2 regions of the Micromonospora sp. NPDC049301 genome follow, and region 1 is predicted to be linked to the other one. Evidence: riboswitches for the same ligand, from Rfam matches in the RefSeq annotation. Region 1 holds a riboswitch; the other holds the start of a gene.
What was found. Region 1 has a riboswitch for S-adenosylmethionine ahead of AB0K07_RS24420 (aminotransferase class V-fold PLP-dependent enzyme). Riboswitches for the same ligand answer to the same signal wherever they lie in the genome.

Region 1 (4,564 bases):
TCTCGCTCAGCTCCGGCACCCCCTGGATGAACTCGTTCACCACCAGGGTCAGCGTGCCGATCACCCCGGCCAGGCCGCCGACCAGCACCACCGCCGTCGCCAGCGACCGGGGCAGTCGAGCGCGCAGCAGCCAGCCCACCGCCGGTGCGAGCAGCGCCGAGAGCAGCAGCGCGACGGCCAGCGGGATGATCACGATCTTGATGGTGCCGACGATCCGGAGCAGCGCCCAGGCCACCACGCCGATCACGATCAGCCGCCAGCACCAGGCGGCGGCGATCCGCAGCCCGTGCGGGACGTCGGCGTCGTCCCGGCTGGTGGTCGAAATGTGCACGTCCGCCGGGGGTGGCGCGCCGACCACCGTGGCCGACGGCGGCGCGGCCGGCCCCGGCGCGGCGGGTGAGGCCACCAGGGGCGACTCCGGGCTGTCGCTCGACGCGCTCTGATCGGCGCGTACCGACTCCCGTGACGACTGGTAGGCGCGGCGGAGCCGCCCGCGTACCCGCTCGAAGCGGCTCAAGCGCACCTCCTGGCAGAAACCGGTCCGCCCACAGCGACAGGTCGGACAGCTTACGTCCGCTCCCGACACCATAGGGCAGTTCCGCCACACATTGCCCCGACCGCCTCTGGCGTAACCACCGTCGGCTCGGCCGCCGGCGACCCGGTAGCGTCTGCGGCGTGACCGCCGACCAGGATCTCGACAACGGCCTGCCGATCCGCCTGCTGCACGATCGTGTGCTGGTGCGGATGGAGGGCAGCGAGGGTGAGCGGCGCTCCACCGCCGGCATCGTCATCCCGGCGACCGCGGCGGTCGGCAAGCGCCTCGCCTGGGCCACCGCCGTCGGAGTGGGGCCGAACGTCCGCGCCATCGTCTCCGGTGACCGGGTGCTGTTCGACCCGGACGACCGCTCCGAGGTCGAGCTGCACGGCCGCGGCTACGTGCTGCTGCGGGAGCGCGACGTACACGCCGTGGCCGCCGAGCGGATCGAGAACGACTCCACCGGCCTCTACCTCTGACGCACCTCCCCCGGCCACCAGGCCCCGCCGCGCGCCGTTTGCCGGGCCGCACGAAGGGAAGCCATCCGGCGACCGTGGCCCTGGGGAGGGACGATGCCGGTATTCGTGAAGAAGCTGCTGGCCTGGGGCAGCGTCGCGTTCCTGATCTACTTCATGGCGTTCCGGCCGGACGGCGCCGCGCAGATGTTCAAGGCGATCGGTGCCGCGCTGATGGCCATGGCCCAGGGCCTCGGTGACTTCCTCACCACCCTGATGACCTGAGCGCCCGCCGACCGTCAGTGCTGACCTGGTGGCCAGGGCGCCGGCGGCCGAGGGCCGTACCAGCCGGGCGGGGCGTGTCCCACCGGGGGCGGCGGCGCGGCCAGCACCACCGGGATCGGCACCACCGGCTCCTCCGGGGCGGACACCGGACGCTGCGAGCCGTCCGGGAAGCGCAGGTGGTAGCGGCCGCCGTCCCAGACTCCCGCCGGGGCCTGCGGGTCCCGCCCCACGAAGAACGACCGGTACGCGGTGATCGCCTCCAGCAGCTCCCGCTCCTCGCGGGCCGTCCGCTCCCGGTCGGCGGGCTTGCGGTCCAGGCCGCGCAGCGACCCGTCGCGCAGCAGGGCCAGCCGTGTGGCGGCGAACTGGTAGCCACGCATCGCCCGCACCCCGGCGTCCCCGGCCACCCGGCGCGCCCAGCTGCGGGCCGCATGCCGGCGGCCGAGGCTGCTCAGCGCGGCCACCTCGGGCGGGCTCAGCCAGCCGGCGCGCACGTAGTCCGGCAACGTCCGCTCGGTCAGCCGCCCCTCCCACGCGCGCAGCCACACCGCCAGCCCCACCATGCCGAAGAAGATCGGCACCATCAGGCCCAGGAAGCCGTACAGCATGATCAGTGCCTCGCCGGTGGCCTGGGTGAGCGTCGGCAGCAGGTTCCAGGTGCCGTGCAGCATCATCGCCAGCAGCAGACCGGCGACCGGGGCGAGCACGCGCACGCGCCGGTCGGCGGTACGGGCCGCGACACCGAGCCCCACACCGGTCATCGAGGTGAAGAGGGGATGCGCGAACCCGAACAGCAGGATCCGGACGATGAAGATGGCGATGACCTGCTGGGTGCCCGTGGCCGGACCGTACCGGTCGGCGCCGGTCGCGTAGCCGTACCCGCCCAGGTAGAGGATGTTCTCCACCATGGCGAAGCCGACCGCGGAGAGACCGCAGTAGACCAGGCCGTCGGTGATCCCGGACCACTCCCGGCGGCGGAACACCAGCAGCAGGATCGGCCCGAGGGCCTTGGTCAGCTCCTCGATGAACGGCGCCACCAGCACTCCGGTGAGCGCCGCCGGCAGCCCCCAGTCGGAGAACCGCGCGGCGGCGAACTCGTTCACGGTGAGCGAGGCGGCGGTGGAGACGAAGGCCCCCCAGGCGAAACAGAAGATCAGATACTTCAGCGGCTCCGGCTCGTACCGGTCCAGCCAGAGGAAGCAGGCGACCAGCACCGGCACCGGCAGGATGGCGGCGACCACCCCGATCAGCAGCGCCCGCACGCCGAGCGACTGGCCGAGCGTGAAGACCATGAACACCGCGCACGCGGCGATGAACAGCACCACCCCGGCCAGCACCAGGAACCGCCGCCAACCCAGTCGGCGCAGCGGCATCCGGGGTGCCTCGCCCGCGGGCGGGGCTGCGGGCGCGGGCGGCGACGGCAGGGGTGCACCGGACGGGGTGTCGGCCATGTGGTCAGCGTAGCCATCCGCCGCCGGCTGGTCCGGGCGCATCCGCAGCCGCTATGCTGCCGGCAGGTCACGAGCGCCAGCGTCAAGCCCCGGCTTGCTGGCCGGCAACCCTCGTCGAGTTCGCGGTGGGGTGCCCCGGGTGATGACCGGGCCCAGCCCGATCGGCGTGCTGGGCAAGCGCGGACCCCGTCCCGACATCGCACCCGGGGTCCCTGACCCCGGAGGTTCCGGCGTGTCCGTCACCCTCGTACCCTCGCTGCCCACCCTGCCCGGCGCGACGCCCGCGCCGGCCCCGTCGCGGCCGCTCGACGTGCTCGGCGTGCCGGGTCAGATCAACCTGGACTACGCGGCCAGCGCACCGTGCGCGCGGGCTGCGGCCGACGCGGTGGCCGAGCTGCTGCCCTGGTACGCGAGCGTGCACCGCGGCGCGGGAGCGCTGTCCCGGCGCTGCACGCTGGCCTACGAGCGGGCGCGGCAGACGGTGGGCGACTTCGTCGGCGCCCGCTCCGACGACCACGTGATCTTCACCCGCAACACCACGGACGCGCTCAACCTGCTGGCGCGGGCGGTGCCCGCCGGCACGACGGTGGTCACCTTCGCCGGCGAGCACCACGCCAACCTGCTGCCCTGGCCGCGCGGCTCGGTACGGCTGCCGGTGCCGACCGATCCAGCCGGGGCGGTACGCGCCCTCGCCGCCGCCCTGACCGAGCTGCGCCGGGACAGCAACCCGGCGCTGCCGGTGCTGGTCGCGGTGACCGGTGCGAGCAACGTGACCGGCGAACTCTGGCCGGTGGCCGAGCTGGCCCGGGTGGCACACCGGCACGGCGCGCGGATCGTCGTCGACGCCGCACAGCTCGCCCCGCACGTCCCGGTCGAGCTGCTCGCGCTCGACGTGGACTACCTGGCCGTCTCCGGCCACAAGCTGTACGCGCCGTTCGGCGCCGGCGTGCTGGTCGGCCGGGCGGACTGGCTGGACGCCGCCCCGCCGTACCTGGCCGGTGGCGGCGCCACCAGCCACGTCGGGCCGGCGACCCACGACGTGACCTGGGCGACCGGCCCGGCACGGCACGAGGGTGGCACCCCGAACCTGCTGGGCGCGGTGGCGCTGGCCGCGGTGTGCGCGGCGCTGGCCGGGGCGGACCGGGCCGCGCTGGCCGCCAGCGAGCAGGCGCTGCTGGCCCGGCTGCGGACCGGCATCGCCGCCCTGCCGCACGTGGTGGAGCTGCGCACCTTCGGCCCGGACACGCCCCGCGTCGGCATCGTCTCGTTCGTGGTCGCCGGGTGGGACTCGGCCGAGGTGGCGGCCCGGCTCGCCGCCGACCACCGGATCGGCGTACGGGACGGGCTGTTCTGCGCCCACCCGCTGGCCCGGCGGCTGCTCGCCGAGGCCGCGGGGCGCACCGGCCGGCGGGATCTGCCGCCCACCGCGCTGCGCGCCAGCATCGGCCTGGGCAGCACCGCCGCACAGGTGGACCGGCTGCTCGCCGCGCTCGCCAGGCTGGGCTGAGCCGGGCCGTCCAGCGGATAGCGGCCCCGGTCAGCCGATCGGCGGGGCGGTGGGGGGTTTCGGCGCCTCGCTCGGCTCGGCCGGTTCGCCGATCGGCCGCTCCTGCTCCCCGAAGGTGGAGCGGATACAGCGGTTCGCCTCCTCCTGATCGATCCCGGAGGCCACCAGCAGGTCGCTCGCCGTGGTCCGGATCTGGGCGATCACCACGCTGCCCGAGAAGCCGACCCCGGCGGCGTACGCCCGACCGGCCTCGCTGACCGCCCGCAGCGACCGTTCCCGGGCCTTCTGTGGCTCCTCGCCGACGGCGAACTCGTGCTTGAGCAGCCGGACC
Region 2 (4,564 bases), on a different contig from region 1:
CCGGCCAGCCCGACCAGCTCCAACTGGGCCCGCGCGACCGCCTCCGCCTCGTCCTCGCCGAGCTTGCGCAGGCGGCGCAGCGCCAGGGTGACGTTGCGCAGCACGCTCATGTGCGGGAAGAGGTTGAACTGCTGGAAGACCATGCCCACCCGCTGCCGTAACGCGTCCGGGTCGTCGCCCAGCACGCTGCGCCCGTCCAGCAGCACGTCGCCCTGGTCCGGCTCGATCAGCCGGTTGATGGTGCGCAGCAGGGTGGACTTGCCCGACCCGGACGGCCCGATCACGCAGGCCGTCGCGCCGCGCGGCACGATCAGGTCGACGCCGCGCAGCACCCGGTTCGGTCCGAAGGCGAGGTGCACGTCGCGTACGTCGAGGCTGACCGAGGTGGTCGTGCTGACGGTCATCGCCGGTCCCCTTCCGTCGCGCCGGACAGCGCCGGCTCGGTGTCGTCCTCGTCCTCGTCGGCCGGGCCGGTGGCCGGCCGGCCGTGGCGCAGCCGCCGGTCGATCCAGTTGACCGCGTGCGTCAGAGGCACGGTCAGCGCCAGGTAGCAGAGCCCGGCCAGCAGCAGCGCGGACTCGTTGCCGGTGGTGGCCGCGTAGTCCTGTCCGATCCGGAACAGCTCCCGCTGGCTGGCCACCAGGCCGAGGAAGTAGACGAGGCTGGAGTCCTTGATCAGCGCGATGAGCTGGTTCACCCAGGCCGGCAGCACCCGCCGGATGCCCTGCGGGACGATCACCAGCCGCATCGCGTCGCCCCAGGAGAAGCCGAGCGCCCGGGCGCCCTCCAACTGCGCGGCCTCCACCGACTGGATGCCGGAGCGGAAGATCTCCCCGATGTACGCCGCCGCGATCAGCGACAGCGCCAGGATGCCCAGCGGGTAGGGGTCGGGGCCCCACACCTGCATGCCCAGCGGCGCGAGCCCGACGCCGATCAGCAGGATCGTCGCGGCGGCCGGCAGCCCCCGGAACACGTCGGTGTAGACCCGCGCCGGCCAGCGCAGCCACCGGCTGCGGGAAATGCCGGCGACGGCCAGCAGCAGGCCCAGCACCGAGCCGAGCAGGGCGGCGGAGACCGCCAGGATCAGCGTGTTCGGCAACCCGACGGTCAGCATCTCGGGTAGTGCCTCGCGCATCGCGTCCCAGTCGAAGAAGGTCTCCCACAGGGTGCTCAACGGATCCATCGGTCGCCTCTCCTACCGCCCTGCTCGCTCGTCACCGGTCGTGCCTCAGGACGCGGCCGACGCCGACGGCACCGGCACCGTGCCGCTGCCGGGCTTGAAGTCCGCCGGGACCGGCCGGCCCGGGTAGTACTGCGCCTGCAACCGGCTCCAGGTGCCGTCCGCGATGACCTCGTCGAGGCCCTTGTTCAGCGCCTCGCGCAGCTTGTCGCTGCCCTTGGCGACGGCGTACGCGGTCGGTGCCGGGCTGAGCTGCTTGGCCGCCACGGTGATCTTGCCGTTGCTGTCGGCGGCCGACTTCTCGCCGATCTCGGCCGGGGCGATCCACGCGTCGGCGGTGCCCGCCTTCAGCTGGTTGATCGCGCCGTTGTAGTCCGGCACCCGGACCGGGTTGAGCTGCTCGCCGGTGGCGTAGTCGTCCTGGACGGTGCCCTGCACCACCACGACCCGCTTCCCGGCGAGCTGATCGAAGCGGGTGATCGGCGAGCCGGCCGGCACGTCGAGGCCGAAGTAGCCGAAGTCGTAGCCGTTGCCGAAGTCGACGGTCTTCTTCCGCGCCTCGGTAATGGTGATCGAGGAGCTGCCGACGTCGAACTTGCGGTTGTTGACCTGGGAGAGCAGCGCGGAGAAGTCGGTGCCGACGAACTCGACCTTCAGGCCGAGCTTGCCGGCCACCGCGGTCAGCAGGTCGTTGTCGAAGCCGGTGAACTTGCCGTCCTTGAGGTACACGTTCGGCGGTGCGTCGGTCAGCGTGCCGGTGCGCAGCACGCCCGGCTGCGCCAGGCCGTACGGGTTGCCGGCGGCGTCGGACGAGGTGTCGTCGCCGCAGGCGGTGAGCGCGGTGGCGGCCAGGATCGTGGCCGCGCCGAGGGCGGCGGCCCGGGTCAGGGCAGGAAGGAATCGCACTGGTGTCTCCGAAGGTTGCGCGGCGGCGGGCACAGGCGTACGCCGCCGACGGTGCGCCCGGTGGGGCGTACCGCTGGGGTGGGTTCGGGAAAGGGGTGCGCTAGTGCGCGGCGCGGCCGCGACAGGCGGCGCTGCAGACCCGCATCATGTCCACGTGCCGCCGGCGGGTCAGTGCCGGTGGTGGCCAGCCAGTGCGGGAATCCGCGGCGTCGGCCGATGGGGTGGTGCGGAGGATTCGCATGGTTCTCCCAGGTCTGTGCTGACCTGGGTGCCAGGCCACGCTTGCACCGACGTCGTGCCGGTGCCTGGTCTTCACCCGGGGCACCCCACCGCGGAGGAGGGTTGCCGGCCAGCGAGCCGGGGCTTCGCGCTGGCGCTCATGACCTGGGACGAGGCTAGCAGGCCGGTGCGGCGGATCGTCCAGTCGTTATGACCACGCTCACCGTGCGCGACGGGCATCCGGCCGGCAGGTCACCCGGCGTGCACGTGCGGCCGGTGGCGCCGGTCGGGCTCCTGGCGGCGCAGGATCTCGCGGGTGACGGGGGCGATCTCGCCCTGGCCGAAGGCCAGGTAGCGCAGGAAGTTTCCGCCCGGATTGCCCTCGGTCCACTCGAAGTAGATGTGCGGGCACCGCCCGGCCCGGTCGCGGATCTCCAGCAGCAGGGCGGCCAACGCGCTGGGCACCGCGGAGCTGGTAAGTCTGAACACCGGGTACCGGTCGTGCTCCACGCTGCCGCGCACCGCCAGCTCGGTCTCGAAGTCCGACGGGTCGGTGACCGTCACCTCCACGAAGATCACGGCGCTGTCGGCCGGGAAGTCGTTGTCCGCGACGGTCTGGGCGAGCTTGGCGCGGTACTCGGCGCGGTCCCCGGTGGCCGGCTCGTGGGCGATGAGGCGGATACGGCGCCCGCCACACTCCTCGATCAGCCGGATGGCCTCGGGGTCCAGGTCCACCCGGTCGACCCGCAGCTCGAAGGCCCGCACCAGCCGGGACAGCGCCGACACCAGAATCATCCCACCGATGAAGCAGGCCGCGATCTTCACGCCGTCGGGACGTTCCACCACGTTCGCCGCGGTGGTGTAGACGAAGGCGACCGCGATCGTCCCGAACGCGATGGTCCGGCCTCGCTGGCGCCGCCGCCGCGCCGCGAGGGTCACCGCCGTCGCCGCCGAGGTGATCAAGACCAGGACCCCGGTGGCGTACGCGCCGCCCTGCGCGTCCACGCTCGCCTCGAAGACGACCGTGATCAGGAACGCCACCGTGGTGAAGACGAGGACCAGCGGCCGGACGGCCCGGGCCCAGGCCGGCGCCATGCCGTAGCGGGGCAGGTAGCGGGGTACGAGGTTGAGCAGCCCGGCCATCGCGGAGGCGCCCGCGAACCAGAGGATGCCGATGGTGGACAGGTCGTAGACCGTGCCGAACACCTCGCCGAGGTACTCGTGTGCCAGGTAGGCGAGCGCCCGGCCGTTCGCCGGCCCGCCCGGCTGGAACGCCTCCGGCGGGATCAGGACGGTGGTGGCCACGCTGCTGGTGACCAGGAAGACACTCATGATCACGGCGGCGGTGGTGAGCAGCCGGCGGGCGCCGCGGATGCGGCCCAGCGGTCGGTCCTCGGAGTCCTGCCGGTCCCCGCGGATGTGCGGCATCACCGCCACCCCGGTCTCGAAGCCGGACAGGCCCAGCGCCAGCTTCGGGAACACCAGCAGCGACAGCCCGATCACCAGCAGGGGATCGCCGTGGCCGGTGGTCAGTGCGGTGGTCCAGTCCGTGACCGCGCTCGGGTGGGTGACCACCCGCCACAACGCGTTGACGATCACCACCGCGTTCAGTGTCAGGTAGATCGCGACCAGGACGACGGCGATCCCGATGGCCTCGCCGAACCCCTTGAGGAACACCGCGCCCAGCAGCGCCACCAACAGCAGCGTGAGCAGGACCTTGTGTCCCTGGAGCGCGCTGGGCAGGAACGGGTTCTCATCGATGTGCGCGGTCGCGTCGGCCGCGGAGAGGGTGATGGTGATGATGAAGTCGGTGGCCGCGAAACCGAGCAGCACCAGCACGAACAGCTTGCCCGGCCAGTAGCTCAGCAGGCGTACCAGCATCGCGATGGAACCCTCGCCGTGCGGGCTCTCCACCGCCACCCGGCGGTAGACCGGCAGCGCGCCCAGCAGCGTCACCAGCACCAGCACCAGGGTCGCCACCGGGGACAGCGCGCCGGCGGCCAGGGCCGCGATGCCCGGCTGGTAGCCGAGCGTCGAGAAGTAGTCGACGCCGGTCAGGCACATCACCTTCCACCACGGGTGGTGCCGACGCTCCGGCGGGCGTCCGTGCGGCCCGTGCTGCTGCACCGTCTGCTCGGAGCCGCCGTCGAACAGCCACGCCTGCAGCCGACCGGTCCGGCGGCCGGTGCGCCTGTCGACCTCCATCGGCGCTTCCCCCGTCATCCGCCCACGGTCACCGCGAGTATCCGTCAGCGGGCC

Region 2: it holds a riboswitch for S-adenosylmethionine, as region 1 does, so the genes downstream of both, AB0K07_RS08575 (ABC transporter substrate-binding protein) here and AB0K07_RS24420 (aminotransferase class V-fold PLP-dependent enzyme) in region 1, are expected to answer to the same signal.

The regions. Positions count from the first base shown of each region.
Region 1 covers NZ_JBFAQO010000008.1:308,397-312,960, reverse strand. The annotation lists gene AB0K07_RS24440 (AI-2E family transporter) at 1-517, opposite strand, end outside; gene AB0K07_RS24435 (co-chaperone GroES) at 676-1,014, shown strand; gene AB0K07_RS24430 (hypothetical protein) at 1,108-1,275, shown strand; gene AB0K07_RS24425 (PrsW family intramembrane metalloprotease) at 1,290-2,768, opposite strand; SAM riboswitch class IV at 2,792-2,912, shown strand; gene AB0K07_RS24420 (aminotransferase class V-fold PLP-dependent enzyme) at 2,959-4,233, shown strand; gene AB0K07_RS24415 (FUSC family protein) at 4,264-4,564, opposite strand, start outside.
Region 2 covers NZ_JBFAQO010000002.1:518,422-522,985, forward strand. The annotation lists gene AB0K07_RS08565 (amino acid ABC transporter ATP-binding protein) at 1-404, opposite strand, end outside; gene AB0K07_RS08570 (amino acid ABC transporter permease) at 401-1,183, opposite strand; gene AB0K07_RS08575 (ABC transporter substrate-binding protein) at 1,229-2,086, opposite strand; SAM riboswitch class IV at 2,360-2,471, opposite strand; gene AB0K07_RS08580 (amino acid transporter) at 2,558-4,528, opposite strand.